Regions from separate parts of the Nocardiopsis sp. CA-288880 genome, predicted to be linked through region 2. Evidence: riboswitches for the same ligand, from Rfam matches in the RefSeq annotation. Region 2 holds a riboswitch; each other region holds the start of a gene.

Region 1 (3,330 bases), 460 kb from region 2:
GGCATGCCCGCGAGGCCGGCCTCCGGGTCGGGGCCGATGACCGGATCGCAGCCCTCCTTCAACGGCACGGGACCCCAGCAGTCCTTCGCTGGGACGGGGCCGCAGCGCTCGTTCGCGTCGGACGGCCAACCCGGCCACGCGCCACCTCCGAGAAGCGCCCCACCCCAGGACCCACGGCAGGATCCGCGCCAGGACCCGCGCTACGGGGGCGGGGACGGCTCCGGATTCGGGGGAGCGGCCGACGCAAACCCTACCTATGGGACCAGTACGGAAACTGACACCGCTCACCGCGGTGGGGCAGCCTCCCCCTACGGGGGGCCGCCACCTACTGGTCCCGAACCCGCCAGCCGGTTCAGCGCCGGCGGCTACCAGGAATCCCGTCCCAGTCCTGGATATCCACAGCAGACACGTCCCGCCGCGCATACCGTTGACGAAGCGGTGCATGTCGCGCACAAGGAAGGGAACGACTTCGCGGAGTCGATCGCTCGCGAGGCGCCCGCCCTGTGGGTGGAGGCCGTACTCGCCCGCAGGCCCAGGATGCCCTCCGACCTGGAGGCGCGCCTGCTCCAGGGCTCCTCGCTGCCGATCGACCACCTGTTGCGTGACGAGGTCCGTGACGGACTGCGCCAGGGGTTCTGGCAGGCCCTGGAGCGGGCCAGGTCCTGACAGGGCGCGCGGGAGTGCGAGTAGGGGATGGGGGCGATGCGGTTGACCCACGTGACGACGGCAGAACTCGACCGTTGGGAATTCCACGCTGTCCGGTCCGGTGAGCACGGACGGGTCGCCGCCCAACTCCTGGACCTGGCCAACCGGGTCGACGCGGGGAGCGAGGTCTCGCGCGCGGAGCTGTTCGTGCGCGCGGGGGAGCAGTGGGAGATCGCCCAGGAGTTCGAGCGCGCCTGCTCGGCCTACCAGAGGGCGATCGACGACGGCGGGGCCACGGTGATCGACGCCCGCGCGCTCAGCGCCGGGGCACTCCTGCAACTGGACGAGGTCGACCAGGCCTACGCCCACCTCAAACGCCTGGAGGGCGAGGATCCGCCCGGACTCCAGACCTTCATCCACGTGGCGGAGGCGCTGTACGCGCACGACGACCTGGAGGGCGCCGAGCGGTGGGCGACGGTCGGCGCGCACCGGTTCCTCGACCGGGCCTCCTCGCCCTACGTCCGCGACCTCCTGGTGGAGCTCCTGCGCATCCGGTTCCGCATCCGCACCGACCTGGGGCTGTCCGAGGACCGGCTGGACCGCAGACTCGACGAGGAGTGACCCCGGCCGTGCGGGCCGGGGCGCTCCGGCCCGGACCCGGCGGAGTGAGCTTTCCGACGTGCGGGCGTGCCGCCGACACGCCCGGGGCGGTGGAGGCGCTGATCTGCGCCCGACCGCTCCGGTCCGGGCCCGGCCGCCGCGGACACGGCCGTGTGGTCAGCGGCACCGGCCCGACGGGCGCCGTCCGAACCGCCTCGGAAGCGGCGTTCCGGGCGTTCGGCCGCCCCTCGGGAGGTGCTGCCGGTCCCGGGGAGCCCCGGCGACGATCTAGGCTGTGTCCGGTCGCCTCCCAGCTGCCCAGACGAGGCGCGACATCCCCCTGAACCGGGTGCCCGAGGCCCTCTCATACCACGGCCCACGCGTGTGTTCGACGATCGTCGAAGAATCCGAGAAATCGATGACACGCCATCATCTTGCGGTGTTCCAACGCACGGCCCCCTAGATGTAGTATCTGTCCCGCTGGTGGTTCACCCCTCGGGGTGAGGCAAGAGGGAACCCGGTGCGAAGCCGGGGCTGCCCCGCAGCGGTATGTGGGAACGAAGCCGTCACAGGCACTGGGGACCCCCGAAGGCCCCGGGAAGCGACGGTGCGTAGGCCGCCCACGAGCCCGAAGACCTGCCACCGGTGCGCACGTGAGCGTGCGCCGACGACGGGGCTTCGAGGGTGAGCCGCCGCGACCCACCGGTCGGACGACCGCACGCACCCGGTGCGTCGGTCCCCCGGTGCGTGCCGCGCACCTTGCCCATCGTGTCCCCTCCCCGCCGGGACTCTTCTACCGAGGTTGGAGCCGCTGTATGACCCTTGACGTCGAGGCCGTGCCCGTATCCGTTCGGCCCGAGCCGACCAACGAGGGCGCGCCCCCCGCCGCCGTCGACCGGATCGAGCACGTCGTGACCGAGGCCTGTGCGAGGCTCACCGGTGTTTCGGCGGAGAAGGTCCTCACCGAGGCCCGCCGCGGCTTCTACCCCGGCATCCCCGACGCCGAGGTCGAGCTCGCCCTGGTCATGGCCGCCCGCAGCTTCGTGGAGGTCGACCCGGACTACTCGTTCGTGGCCGCCCGCCTGCTGCTGGACAAGCTGCGCCGCGAGGCCCTCACCTTCATCAGCGGCGCCCCCGACGCCGCAGGGCAGTCCGAGATGGGCGAGCGCTACGCCGCCTACCTGGCCGCCTACGTCGGCCGCGGCATCGACCTGGGCCAGCTCGACCCGGCGCTCGCCGGGTTCGACCTGGAGCGCCTGGGCGCCGCCCTGCGCCCCGAGCGCGACGAGCAGTTCACCTTCCTCGGCATCCAGACCCTCTACGACCGCTACTTCCTGCACAGCGACGAGGTCCGCTACGAGCTGCCGCAGGCGTTCTTCATGCGCGTCGCCATGGGGCTGGCCCTCAACGAGGACGACCGCGAGGCCCGCGCCATCGAGTTCTACGAGCTGCTGTCCTCGTTCGACTTCATGGCCTCCACGCCCACCCTGTTCAACGCCGGCACGGTGCGCGCGCAGCTGTCCTCCTGCTTCCTCACCACCGTCGGCGACGACCTCCAGGCCATCTTCCACGGCATCAGCAACAACGCGATGCTGTCCAAGTACTCGGGCGGGCTCGGCAACGACTGGACCCCGGTGCGCGGCCTCGGCTCGCACATCCGCGGCACCAACGGCAAGAGCCAGGGCGTCGTCCCGTTCCTGAAGATCGCCAACGACACCGCCGTCGCGGTCAACCAGGGCGGCAAGCGCAAGGGCGCCGTGTGCGCCTACCTGGAGACCTGGCACATCGACATCGAGGAGTTCCTCGACCTCCGCAAGAACACCGGCGACGACCGCCGCCGCACCCACGACATGAACACCGCGAACTGGGTTCCGGACCTGTTCATGCAGCGTGTGGAGCAGGGCGGCAGCTGGACCCTGTTCTCGCCGGACGAGGTCCCCGACCTGCACGACAAGTACGGCACCGACTTCGCCGAGGCCTACGAGAAGTACGAGGCCGCCGCGGAGGAGGGCCGGATCAAGGTCGCCAAGAAGATCCCCGCGGTCGACCTCTGGCGTCGCATGCTGACCATGCTGTTCGAGACCG
Region 2 (3,330 bases):
GCAGCTGGGGCTGGGAGAACACCTGTGAGGGGTGGCGGATGAGGACCTCCAGGACGCCGAACTCACGGGTCGACAGGTTGACGGTCCGGCCGTCGACGGAGGCGGTGCGGGCCCCGAGGTCGAGCACGACGCCTCCGGCCGCCAGCACGTCGCCGCGCTCCTGTCCGCCCGTGCGCAGGCGCGCCCGGACCCGGGCCAGGAGCTCGCTCACGCTGAAGGGCTTGACCATGTAGTCGTCGGCCCCGGCGTCGAGGTTGGCCACCCGGTCGCTGACCGCGTCCTTGGCGGTGAGCACGATCACGGGGACCGAGGGGCGGCGCTGCCGCAGGCGGCGCAGCACCTCCTCCCCCGGGATGCCGGGCAGTCCCAGGTCCAGGACGACCAGGTCGACGTCGGGGGACAGGGCCATCGTCAGCCCGTCGATCCCGTCCGCGGCCGAGAGCACCTGGTACCCGGCCGTCTCCAGGCCCCGCCGCACGAAGGAGACGATGCCCTCCTCGTCCTCCACCACCAGAATCGCCAACGCCGTGTCCTCTCCGCCCGTGGTCCCCCTACCTTGGCAGGGACCGATGAACCGTTCCTGAGAGCCACATGAAGACGTTCTTCAGGTGGCTTTCAGGACTCCATCATCTTGCCGCCGCATGCTTGGGGCAGTAGAAACCTTCGAGCAAAGGGAACGCCGATGCAGCGCAACACCGTCATCCTCCTCTCCTCCGCCGCCGCGGCCGGGCTGCTGGCCGTCGGCACGATCGGCTACCTCGTGGTGGACGACCCCGAGCAGCAGGTCGACTCGATCAGGCTCACCGGCGTGACCTCCGGCTCGGCCCCCTCGGCGAACGGGGCGGACGCGGCGGAGCAGAACCCCCCCTCGACCCAGTCGGTGGACGGCCTGGAGCAGCTCGTGGGCGAGCTGCGCGCCGACGGTGACGACGACGGTGACGGCGACGACACCGACGACTGGACGGTGTCCGGTGTCGAGGTCGACTTCGGCCCCGAGGAGTGGCTGCTGACCGGCCCCGAGCTGGAGGACTTCGACGGCAACGGCACGGTCCAGCCGCTCCTGGACGAGCTGCGCGGCCTGGAGGGCACCGAGGTGACGCTGGGTGTGCGCTACGAGGCCGACGACGACCGCGACGACGCCGACGTGTACACCGTCAACGGGCTGGCCTTCCGGGACACCGACGACGGCCCGGCCCCGTGGCAGAACACCGGCGGGCAGGCCGAGGCCGACCGCGACACGGTGTCCGCGAACGCCGCCGAGGCGGTCGGCGAGGGCGCCCGCACCGTCGAGGTCGAGCGCCAGGACGAGGACGGCTGGGACGGCTGGGACGCCGAGGTGCTCGACGCCGGCGGCCAGGAGTACGAGGTGATCCTCGACGCGGCCGGCGAGGTCGTCGACGTGCGCGCCGAGGACTGACCTGCGAGGACCCCGTGCGGCCGTCCCGCGGCCCGTCCCCGCGTCCGCGCGGTCGGGGCCCCGCCCTCCGAGGAGGGCGGGGCCCCTTCATGTCGTCCGGTCGTCCGGTCTTCGGGCCCGGGGACGGGGCCGGTCGCCCGGCACGCCCCGGCCGGACCGACCGGGGCGCCGCCGGAGGCCGGCACGGCAAGGCGGCGTCCCCCGGAGCAGGCAGGAGGGGGTCGGGTACCCTCGTCGGGCCAGTCGAACTCCACTTCGTGGGGTCAGGGAACCCGGTGGGAATCCGGGACTGACGCGCAGCGGTGAGGATGACGGGCGGGCACGTCTGGGGAGAGCTCCCCGGGACAGCCACTGGGGCACGGCTCCGGGAAGGCGCTCCGCACCGGTCGAATCCGAGTCCGAAGACCTGCTGGCACCGGCGGCCACGGTCCGCCGAGTCATCCGCGGGCTCCGCGCACGAGCCCCTGACCCGAAGGACGCGCATGTCCCCGACCGGTTCTCCCCCCTCCACGCGCCGTACGCGCCGCGACCGCTGCCCCGGCGTGCTGAGACCCTGGCCCGCCGAGGACGGCCTGCTGGTCCGGCTCCGGCTCATCGGCGGCCGTGTCGGCGCCTCCTCGCTGCGCGCCCTCGCCGCGGTGGCCGAACGGTACGGCTCCGGCCGTGTCCACGTCACCGGCCGCGCGAACCTGCAGCTGCGCGCGCTGCCGGGAAACGCGGGGCGGCTGGGGCCCGAGGTGGTCCGGGCCCTGGCGGAGACCGGCCTGCTGCCCTCCGTCAGCCACGAACTCGTCCGCAACGTGATGGTCTCCCCGGGCACGGGCACGGCGGGCACGGCCGGGGCCGGACCGGGCGGGGGCCGGGCCGACCTGCGGCCCGTCGCCTCGGACCTGGACACGATGCTGTGCTCCGTCCCGCGCCGCGCCGACCTGCCCGGTCGTTTCCTGTTCGTCCTCGACGACGGGCGCGGCGACCTGGTCGGCCACCCGTGCGACCTGGGCCTCGTCGCCCTGGACGGGGGCGTCGCCCAGCTGAGGATCGGCGAGGGCTGGGGCCCGCTGGTGCCGGTCGGCGAGGCGCCCGCCGCGCTCCTGCGCCTGGCGGACGCGTTCCTGGACCGTCGCGGGGAGGGGCCCGCCGCGCCGTGGCACGTCGCCGAGCTCCCGGCGCCGCTGGCCGGGCCGGCGGAACCGGACCGGCGGCTCCCTCCTCCCGCCCCGCCGCTGCCGTACGGCCCGCTGCCCGGAGGCGCACGGCATGTGCGTGTGCCCGACGGGGGCCTGGACCGCCCGGCCGCCGAGGCCCTCGCAGAGGAGGCGCTCGCCTCCGGGTCCGGCGAACTCGTCGTCACGCCCTGGCGCGGCGTCCTGGTGCCGGGAGGGTCCGTTTCCGCCCCCGGGGAGGCGCGGTGACCGTCCCGCGCCGACCGGGTCGGCACTACGACTACATCGACGACGGGCCCGCGATCTACACGGACTCCTTCGCCGTCATCCGGGAGGAGGCCGAGCTCGGGCACCTGCCCGCCGACGCGGAGCGGCTCGCCGTGCGGATGATCCACGGCACCGGCCAGGTCAACCTCGCCGGGGACCTGGTGGTCCACCCCGGCCTGGTGTCCGCGGCGCGCTCCGCCCTGCGTGCCGGGGCGCCGATCCTGTGCGACGCGCGCATGGTGGCCAGCGGTGTGACCGCGAGCCGCCTTCCGTGCGGCAACGAGGTGCTCTGCTTCCTGGGCGACGAACGCGTCCCCGGCCTCGCCGCCGAGTGGGGGACCACACGCAGCGCCGCCGCGGTCTCCCTGTGGGAACCGTTCCTGGAGGGCGCCGTGGTCGCCGTCGGCAACGCGCCCACCGCCCTCTTCCACCTGTTGGAGATGCTGGCCGACGGGGCGCCGCGCCCGGCCGCGATCGTCGGCT
Region 3 (3,330 bases), 1.1 Mb from region 2:
GACTTGCGGTCCTTCCAGTCGTTGGTGTCGATGCTCCACAGGATCTGGGCCAGGCCCATGTCGGCGGTCACCGAGGCGACCTCCGCGTCGGTGGACCCGTAGGGGGGTCTCATGAGGTCCATGGTGTACCCGGTCTCGCGGTACACCAGGGCCTGCACGGTTTCGAGGTCCGAGCGGATCCCGCCCGCTCCGAGCCCGGCCAGGTCGGGGTGGGAGAGGGTGTGGTTGGCCAGTTCGTGGCCCTCCGCGTAGGCGCGCCTCACGGTGCGCGGATCCTCCATGACCGGGTAGCCGGTGACGAAGAACGTCGCGCGGGCGTCGTACTCGGCCAGGGTGTCCAGCAGTTCGGGAGTGCGCCCGCCCGGGCCGTCGTCGTAGGTCAGGGCCACGCACTTGGACCCGGGGGCGGAGCAGTCGACGTCCTCGCCCGCGGGCGGCAGGACCCCGGGGACGGCCGTCTCCCGGCTGTCCCCCTCCTCCCGGGGCGGGGCCGCGACGGCGAAGTCGCGGACGCCCCGGGTCGCCGAGCGCAGCGCGCGCTCGCCCAGGTCCGACAGCAGGGGGGCGGACTCCGAGGCGGCGATAACGGCGTGGGTCCTGCCCTCTTCCACGGGGGCGACCTGTCCCGCGTCGAACTCCACGACGAGGTCGCCGGCGGGGTTGAACCCCACGGAGTCGTACAGCGAGGCGATCGGGTGCACCGCGTCCGGGGCCGCGGTCCCCGGGAGGGCGTCCCGCACGAGGCCGTTCAGCTCCTCCAGTTCCGCCTGGCCGGCGATCAGGGCGGTGGAGGGGTGGGTCGAGCCGGTGAGGGTGTCGTACCAGTAGGTGGTGTATCCCTCACGGGTTCCCTCGGAGTCGGTCTCCTCACGGGTCACGCGGACCCCGACGATGTCGTCGTTGGCCGCCGTCAGGTTCCACGCGGACTCGAAGGAGACCGCTCCGGGGTTGGCCGCCTCGAAGGCGTCCACCTCGGCGGCCAGCGCGCGGTCCAGGAAGTCGCTCAGCGGGTCGGCGCCGGGGACGACCGGGTAGGAGACCTCCGCGGCCACCCCGCCCTCGCGGGCGAGTTCGGCCTCGGCCAGGTCCACCACGTCGTCGGGGTCGACCACCGTCAGCCCGTCGGGCTCGCCGGCGGCGGGCGGGCCCGCCTCCGGCCCGCCGTCCGCCGACCCGGGGTGCGTATCGCTCTCGGGTTCGGAGGCGAGCACGCCGGGCGGGGAGACGGCCAGCCAGACCAGCCCCGCGACGACCGCCAGCGCGACCGCGATCGTGGACAGGGGGTGACCGGGGGCCATGGTCGGTTGGGACTGCTTGTTCACCAGGGGTTCTCCACGTACATCTTCAAACGAGCGATCGCGGGGAGCACGGGGGAGGGCTCGGCCACGCGACGCTTCATGTCGGTTGTGACGCCGACCGCGCAACAGGGGTTCGCGCTGTTTCCGGCCGGGGGCACAGGGCAGCACGCCGGGTACAGGGGCGGAGGGGTGCTCCCTATACTTGCAGGCGTGGAAGGTACATGCTCCACCCCGGAACCCGGGCCGCGCCCGGAAGGGGAGGGGTGTGTCGCAAGAGGGAACCCGGTGCGACTCCGGGACTGCCCCGCAGCGGTATGAGGGAACGAACGTCGCCATAAGCACTGGTAATCCGGTCGGAAAGGTCGGAAACCGGGAAGCGGCGGCCAGTAGGAGGACGGTGTCCGCGCCGTCCGCGCCCCCGAGTCCGAAGACCTGCCTCCACCCGGCGGCGCACCCGTGCCGCCGGTGGTCCCGTGCCCCGAGGGAGGGCCGAGGAGCGGCGGCAGGCGCACACGCCCACGGCGTGGCCCCGGGCATGTCCGCGTCCTCGCTCGCCCCCGTGGCCGGTACCCGGCTTTCGACGAGGGAGAGAAGCTCATGCCCGACACCCCCGAGGCCTCCCGGCCGTCCGTGCGCTCCACCGTGCACGGCTACCCCAGGATCGGCCCGAACCGAGAACTCAAGCGCGCCGCCGAGTCGTACTGGAGGGGCGAGACCACCGCGGAGGAGCTGGACGGCATCGCCGCCGACCTGCGCCTGGGCGTCTACACCCAGCTGCGCGAGGCGGGCGTCGACGACATCCCGTCCAACACGTTCTCGTACTACGACCACGTCCTGGACACCGCGGTCCTGTTCGACCTGGTGCCCTCCCGGTTCGCCTCGCCGGCCGCCGCCGGCGACCGCGACGAGGAGCTGCGCCGCTACTTCGCCCTCGCCCGGGGCGAGCAGGGGGCCCAGCCGCTGGAGATGACCAAGTGGTTCGACACCAACTACCACTACCTGGTCCCCGAGCTGTCGCCGAGCACCCGTCCGCGCCTGGTCGGTGACAAGCCCCTCGCCGAGTTCCGGGAGGCGGCCGAGGCGGGTTTCCCGACCCGCCCGGTCCTGGTCGGCCCGCTCACCTTCCTCCTGCTGGCCAAGGCCGCGGACGACGCACCCGAGGGCTGGCGCCCCGTCGAGCTGCTCGACCAGCTCCTGGACGCCTACGCCCAGCTCCTCGCCGGCCTCTCCGCCGCGGGGGCCGCCGAGGTGCAGCTGGACGAGCCGATCCTGGCCACCGACGAGGGACGCGCCGCCGTCGGGCTCCTGGAGCGGGTCTACCAGCGCCTGGGCTCCCTCGCCGAGCGCCCCTCCCTCCTGGTCTCGACCTACTTCGGCTCCATCGGGGCCCCCGCGCTGCGGATCCTGAAGGACTCCCCGGTGGAGGCCGTCGGCCTGGACCTGGTCACCGACGGCGAGGGCGTCGACGACCTCGTCAAGGTCTCGGGCCTCGGCAGCACCCGCCTGGTCGCCGGGGTGGTGGAGGGCCGCAACGTCTGGCGGACCGACGTCCCGGCCGCCGTGGCCGCGCTCGGCACCCTGCTCGCCCTCACGGACGAGCTGACGGTGAGCACGTCCTGCTCGCTCCTGCACGTGCCGATCGACCTCGACGCGGAGACCTCCCTCGCCCCCGAGCTGCGCGAGGCCCTGGCCTTCGCCAAGCAGAAGGCGTATGAGACGGCCCTCCTCGGCCGCGTCCTCTCGGCGGGGGCCGAGGCCGAGTACGCGGCGGGCGGCACCGGCGGCGGTCCCGCCTTCACGGACGCCCGCGTGCGCGCCCGCCTGGACGCCCTGGGCCCGGACGCCTACGAGCGCCCCCAGGACAGGGGCGCCCCCACGGACACGCCGCTGACCACGACCACCATCGGGTCGTTCCCCCAGACCGCGGAGCTGCGCCGCGCCCGCGCCGCGCACCGCCGGGGCACCCTGGCGGAGGACGCCTACAAGCAGATCCTCCGGGAGGAGATCGACCGGGTCGTCGCGCTCCAGGAGG

Evidence for each region. A riboswitch is a leader RNA that binds a small molecule or an ion and turns the genes downstream of it on or off. The one in region 2 is predicted to bind cobalamin.
Region 1: linked by a shared signal. The riboswitch ahead of ACQPYD_RS31370 (ribonucleoside-diphosphate reductase subunit alpha) and the one ahead of ACQPYD_RS29330 (nitrite reductase) in region 2 are both predicted to bind cobalamin.
Region 3: linked by a shared signal. The riboswitch ahead of metE (5-methyltetrahydropteroyltriglutamate--homocysteine S-methyltransferase) and the one ahead of ACQPYD_RS29330 (nitrite reductase) in region 2 are both predicted to bind cobalamin.

Annotation. Positions count from the first base shown of each region.
Region 1 is NZ_CP192105.1:7,267,727-7,271,056, reverse strand. Features, by position in the region: gene ACQPYD_RS31380 (NYN domain-containing protein) at 1-666, shown strand, start outside; gene ACQPYD_RS31375 (hypothetical protein) at 694-1,266, shown strand; cobalamin riboswitch at 1,713-1,903, shown strand; gene ACQPYD_RS31370 (ribonucleoside-diphosphate reductase subunit alpha) at 2,061-3,330, shown strand, end outside.
Region 2 is NZ_CP192105.1:6,807,994-6,811,323, forward strand. Features, by position in the region: gene ACQPYD_RS29320 (response regulator transcription factor) at 1-523, opposite strand, end outside; gene ACQPYD_RS29325 (PepSY domain-containing protein) at 683-1,417, shown strand; cobalamin riboswitch at 1,642-1,845, shown strand; gene ACQPYD_RS29330 (nitrite reductase) at 1,900-2,829, shown strand; gene ACQPYD_RS29335 (precorrin-8X methylmutase) at 2,826-3,330, shown strand, end outside.
Region 3 is NZ_CP192105.1:5,690,521-5,693,850, reverse strand. Features, by position in the region: gene ACQPYD_RS24655 (polysaccharide deacetylase family protein) at 1-1,298, opposite strand, end outside; cobalamin riboswitch at 1,561-1,735, shown strand; gene metE (5-methyltetrahydropteroyltriglutamate--homocysteine S-methyltransferase) at 1,896-3,330, shown strand, end outside.